DNA from 2 places in the Butyricicoccus faecihominis genome. Region 1 is predicted to be linked to the other one. Evidence: predicted binding sites of a transcription regulator. Region 1 holds the regulator's gene; the other holds the start of a gene.
What was found. Region 1 encodes HrcA, which represses chaperone genes, less so after heat shock. Its sites were predicted from a motif close to TGTTAGCACTCNNNNNNNNNGAGTGCTAACA; they were not measured.

Region 1 (3,139 bases):
AATGGTACGGTCAGCGTTGGTTACAGCCTGGCGCTTAGCGACCTGACCGATCATACGCTCGCCGTCCTTGGAAAATGCAACAACAGACGGAGTGGTGCGCGCACCCTCAGCGTTAGGGATGACTACGGCTTCGCCGCCCTCCATAACAGATACACAAGAGTTCGTCGTACCAAGGTCAATACCAATGATCTTACCCATAATAAATACACTCCTTAATAGTTAGGATTTAGTTTACTTTAATTAATAGTTAGTAATCAGTTTGCAACCTTCACCATCGCATGGCGAATAACCTTATCGCCGATCTGGAAGCCCTGCTGGAAGGTTTCCGCGATAACATTCTCACCGAGGCTTTCATCCTCAACGTGCATAACCGCGTTGTGGAAGTTCGGATCGAATGCGGTGCCTGCGGTAGCGTCGATGACGGTGACGTTAATGCCCTTGAGGCTTTCGGTCAGCTGCGTCATGGTCAGCTCGACACCCTTTTTATATTCGGTGTCGGCGGTCTCTGCCTTGAGCGCCCGCTCGAGGTTATCGTAGGTCGGCAGCAGTGCGGTTACGGCGCGGCTGACTGCATCGGTGTACGCCTGCTCGCGCTCGCGCTGGCTGCGCTTGCGGAAGTTGTCGTACTCCGCCGCCATGCGGAGATAACGATCGTTCAAGTCGTTATACTTGGCTTCCCAGTCCGTCGCGGGCTTTGCATCAGCCTTAGCGGTCTCCTCTGCGGGAGCCTCGGTCTTTACCTGCTCCTGCTCTTCCGCCTCCGGCTTTGTCTTTTTGCTCATGTCGTTTTGTGCCTCCGTTTACAGGAAATCAATGATTTCCGTCTTTTTCATCTAAAAATGTCTCGGCAATCAGCTTGTTCAGCCCTTTTGCAAAGCGGCTGAGCTGTGCGGACAGCTTGGCGTAATCCATGCGGGTCGGACCCACGATGCCGATCGCACCCTGACCGATCTTGCCGATATCGTATTTTGCGTAAATCGCCGAGGTTTCACTCAGCGGGTTTTCACCGTTTTCCGGTCCGATGAAGAACTGGATGCCGTCGATCTTGCGGGTGGCCGGCAGCAGGTGCTTACGGTCGTCCTCCATGTAATCGAGCAGCGTCTGCGCCTTTTTCGTATCGCGGTACTCCGGAAAACGAAGCAGCTTGCTGGCACCGTCGAGGTAAACCTTCTGGTCGCTCAGCTCGGTGATCAGCTCTGCGATGTACTCGGCCACCGGAGCGAGCAGCGCGGTCAATCCCGCGGCGCGGCGCACAATGTCGAATCGCTCGGCGGTGATGCTCGAGAGCGGCAGTCCGGTCAACGTCTGGTTGAGCACATAGGTGAGCAGCTCGGCCTCATCCTTGGAGACCTCGGCCACCGTGCGGACCATTTTATTCTTGACCGTGCCCGAATCCGTAACTACTACGATTACGAAATTCATCTTATCGACTGCAATGATCTCAAACTGCCGGATGGCGATCTGCGTCATGGCCGGTGTGATAGCAACCGACGCGTAATTCGTCAGACTGGTGAGCAGCTTGCCGGCTTCCTGAATGAGGTGGTCAAGCTCGCGTACCTTGGTAAGCACACTGTTCTGCAGTGCGTTTCCGTCCTCCGCATTGTCGGCCGGGCGCTCCATCAGTTCATCCACATACAGTCGATAACCCTGCGGTGAGGGGATTCGTCCCGCAGAGGTGTGCGGCTTTTCGAGGTAGCCCATGTCCTCCAGTTCACTCATCTCATTGCGGATGGTGGCGGACGAGAACGGCAGCTCGTGTCCCTCGGTCAATGCCTTGGAGCCAACCGGTTCAGCCGTGCGGATGTAATCGCCGATGATGGCTTTGAGTATTTGTTTTTTACGTTCCGAAAGCTCCACCGAAGCAGACTCCTTTCTTTCGGTTGTTAGCACTCCATCTCCCCGAGTGCTAAACTTAATTTACCACCACATACGGACAAAGTCAAGTGCTGTTTGTGAACAATTTATGAAATGATGGTCGGAATTTTATCACACTCGTCTGCCGAGTGCTGAAATGCCAATTTTCACCGTATGAAAAATGCTCTGATTTGGTCGTTTTTCCTTGCGTTCGCGTCCACGCAGTGATAGAATTACTATGAGAGAGACAGGCAATCGTTCGATTGCCGTAGAGAGAAAATCCGCTCTATAAAAAGGAGAACAAACATGAAGGAAATCAAAGTTGGCATCGTTGGTTTGGGCCGCCTCGGTTCGGTACACGCGCAGAATCTCGCGTTCAAGATTCCCGGCTGCAAGCTGGTCGCTGCCTGCTCGCTCGTGCAGAAGGAGCTGGACTGGGCAAAGGACTACCTCAAGGTAGAGTACACCACCACGGACTACAAGAAAATGGTTGACGAGGCAGACATTGAAGCTGTCGTTATCGTCTCCTCCTCTCCGGAGCACTGCTGGATGATCGAGTACGCGCTCGATGCAGGCAAGCACGTCTTCACCGACAAGCCGCTCGGCTGCTCGCTCGAGGAGTGCAAGCGCGCTGAGGCTGCCGTTGAACGTCACCCGGACAAGATCTTCTTCCTTGGCTTTATGCGCCGCTACGATCCGTCCTACGCGGATGCAAAGGCACAGATCAACGCAGGCCGCATCGGCAAGCCGTATCTGGTAAAGGCTACCGGCCTGGACCCGGAAGCACTGGTCGAGAGCTGCATCAAGTTCTCCAAGACCTCGGGCGGCATCTTCATTGACGCGGCTTCGCACGACATTGACCTGATGCGCTGGTTCCTCGGCGGTGAGGTTACCGAGGTTTACGCCGCGGGCACCAACTTCAAGCACCCCGAGTTTGCCGAGAACGGTGACACCGAGACCGGCATGGCAATGCTCAAGTTTGACAATGGCACGGTCGCTTTCCTGCACGTTGGCCGCACTGCACCGCACGGCTACCACACCGAGACCGAAATCGTCGGCACCGAGGCGCATATCCGCGTAGCCGGTGTACCGTGGAAGGACCGTGTAATGGTTTACGATCAGTACGGTGCCCGTCAGGAGATCGTCGAGAACTTCCCGCAGCGTTTCGCAGAGGCGTACCTGCTCGAAATGGTGGACTTTATCGACTGCATCCAGAAGGACCGCAAGCCCGAGCTGACCGTTTACGACGGCACCAAGGCAACCCTCGTTACCTACGCGATTACGG
Region 2 (3,139 bases), on a different contig from region 1:
ATCAATGCTGTCATCCATACACAGCACCTCGTAGCCCTTGTCGGACAGCGTTTCCATAACCGGCAGCAGCTTGATCTTGTCAATGGTCTCGCCGCAAGCATAGTAGATATACTTCTGGTCTTCCTTCATGCGGGAAGCGTACTCCGCAAGCGATACCAGCTTGTCCTCCGTGGAGGAATGGTACATCAGCAGATCCTGCAGCAGCTCCTTGTGCGCGCCGTACTCAACATAAGCACCGTACTTAATCTGACGGCCGAATGCTGCCCAGAACTTCTCATAATCCTCGCGCTTATCCTTCTGCATCTTGAGCAGCTCGCTCTTGATCTTCTTCTCAAGGCTCTGCGCAATGGCCTTCAAATGGCGGTCGTGCTGCAGCATCTCACGGGAGATGTTGAGCGACAGATCTGCCGTATCGACCATGCCGTGTACAAAGCTGAAATGATCGGGCAGCAGATCCGCGCATTTGTCCATGATGAGTACGCCGTTGGAGTACAGCTGCAGACCCTTCTCATAATCCTTGGTGTAGTAGTCCATCGGCGCGTGAGACGGGATGAACAGCATTGCCGTATACGTTACCGCGCCTTCCACACTGGAATGGATATGGCACAGCGGCGGCTGATAATCGTAGAACTTCTGCGTATAGAAGCTGTTGTAATCCTCGTCCTTCAGCTCCTTCTTGGACTTCTTCCAGATCGGAACCATGGAATTGAGGGTCTCATTCTCGGTGTACTCCTCCCACTCCGGCTTGTAGTCATCGCCTGCATCTGCCGGCTTCTCCTTCATGCGGGAGCGCGTCATATCCATCTTGATCGGGTAGCGAATGTAATCGGAATACTTCTTTACCAGACCCTGAATGCGGTACGGCTCGAGGAATTCATCGTAATTCTCGTTCTCCGTATTGTCCTTGATGGTCAGCACGATCTTCGTGCCGTTTTCTGCCTTTTCGCACGGTGCAACCGTGTAGCCGTCCGCACCGTCGGACTCCCAGCGGTTGGCCTCGTCGCTGCCTGCCGCACGGGATACGACCTCAACATGCTTTGCGACCATAAATGCCGCATAGAAGCCAACGCCGAACTGACCGATGATGTCGATGTCGTCCTGCTTTTCGTTTTCGTTCTTGAACGCCAGCGAACCGGAATGCGCGATCGTACCGAGGTTGTTCTCCATTTCCTCGGCAGTCATGCCGCAGCCGTGGTCCTCGATGATAAAGCGACGGTTTGCCTTGTCGAGCGTCAGCTCGATCGGCAGACTGTCGCGGGTGATGCCGGTCTTGCCTTCCTTCATTGCATTATAGTAGAGCTTATCCGTTGCGTCGGATGCGTTGGAGATCAGCTCACGCAGGAAAATCTCCTTGTGCGTATAAATAGAGTTGATCATCAAATCGAGCAGGCGCTTGGATTCTGCCTTAAACTGCTTGGTTGCCATGATTACATACACCTCTGTGTTTGTTGTTCGGTATTAGCACTCTCAATCACCGAGTGCCAACATTGATATAATAAGCCTATTGCGCAAAAAAATCAAGTAGGGTTTGTAAAATTCATGGTTTGTTCAAAATCGAAATTGAGAATTGGATATGCCCGAACCGTGCAGGCGGTTCACCCTATTCGGGCGGAGAATTTTTCCGTGAACCACGGCGGGGAGTGCCGCTGCGCGCGGCAGGCGCACAAGAGGGTAGACAACCTGCGGTTTTCCACCCTCTTGTGAATCTCCCCTTTTCCCTTAGAGGGCACGGCGGTAACGGTAGAAGGAGACCGCTGCGAAAAAAAGAGTGCGGCAGAGGATTTTTCGTTCCGCGTTGTATCCGCCTATTCGTAGTGTCGGATACCGTACTGCTACATCCAATTTGGGTCTACGCAGGCGCGGCACAACAGTGCCGCGCAACACGATTACGGGTGCATATCGCCTATATCCGTAGGATTTGGATAATCTGCACAAGCAAAAAATTTGCGCGGCACGGGTATGCCGCGCCTGCGTGGAGTAAGCCGCCTGTGTAGCAGTACGGTATCTGGCACTGCGAATAGGTAGAGGAATGGACGCGCAATGCGCGCCCCTACGGAACGGTAACCCGACTGCCGTACTCCTTTTCGGAGCGGTCTCCTCTCTACCATTACCGCCGTACTATCAAGCAAAGGAAAGGTAGGAGTTCAAAGAGGAAGGGAAACCATGGGTGTCCCTTCCTTTTTGTCCCCGCGGCGGACGCCGCACGTTCCTCACCGCCGCAGCGGCGGAATCCTCGCCCGGCAATGGCGAACCACCTTCGCAGTTCGGGCACACCGGAAAACCTGTGTCTGCGACCGGTGCAGCCCGGATAGGACGAACTGTCTGCGCGATAGGACGCTCCCTATCCATTCTCAATTTTGACACACCCCCTTTCCTATGCTATACTAAAGGTAAGAAAACAATTTTGGAGTGATAGCATGGTACATCTTGGCAACGATTGGGACGAGATCCTTGCCGGTGAGTTTGAGCAGGATTATTACAAGCGCATTCGCTACTGGCTGAAAAAGGAATACGCCGAGCAGACCATCTATCCGGCGGCAGAGAACATCTTTAACGCTCTGCGGTACACGCCGTATTCCAAGGTCAAGGCCGTCATTCTCGGGCAGGACCCGTATCACGGTCCCGGACAGGCGCACGGACTTTGCTTCTCGGTTCAGCCGGGTGTTCAGCCGCCTCCGAGCCTGCAGAACATCTTCAAGGAGCTGCAGAGTGATCTCGGCATTGTACCTCCCAAGGACGGCACGCTCACCAAGTGGGCGGAGCGCGGTGTGCTCATGCTGAACACGACTTTGACCGTACGCCGCGGGCAGGCGAACAGCCATAAAAACCTCGGCTGGACGACCTTCACCGACCATATAATCGAAAAGCTGAACGAGCATGAGCAGCCGATCGTCTTTCTGCTCTGGGGCGGCAATGCCCGCAGCAAGAAGAAACTCATCACTGCACCGCAGCACCTCGTGCTCGAAAGCGTGCATCCCTCTCCTCTGTCGGCGTACAACGGCTTTTTCGGCTGCAAGCACTTCTCCAAATGCAATGCGTTTCTCGAAGCGCACGGCATCGACCCCATCGACTGGGATCTCAACCATTAAATCGTGAGCTTCCGCACCATTTTCCGGGTGCGGAAGTTTTTTTGACTTTT

Region 2: htpG (molecular chaperone HtpG) is a predicted target of HrcA. The motif match lies at 1,457-1,487, and genes of this name have one in related genera.

The regions. Positions count from the first base shown of each region.
Region 1 covers NZ_BMQH01000001.1:3,784-6,922, reverse strand. The annotation lists gene dnaK (molecular chaperone DnaK) at 1-198, opposite strand, end outside; gene grpE (nucleotide exchange factor GrpE) at 255-782, opposite strand; gene hrcA (heat-inducible transcriptional repressor HrcA) at 811-1,857, opposite strand; gene IEY11_RS00025 (Gfo/Idh/MocA family protein) at 2,161-3,139, shown strand, end outside.
Region 2 covers NZ_BMQH01000008.1:91,356-94,494, reverse strand. The annotation lists gene htpG (molecular chaperone HtpG) at 1-1,425, opposite strand, end outside; gene ung (uracil-DNA glycosylase) at 2,418-3,089, shown strand.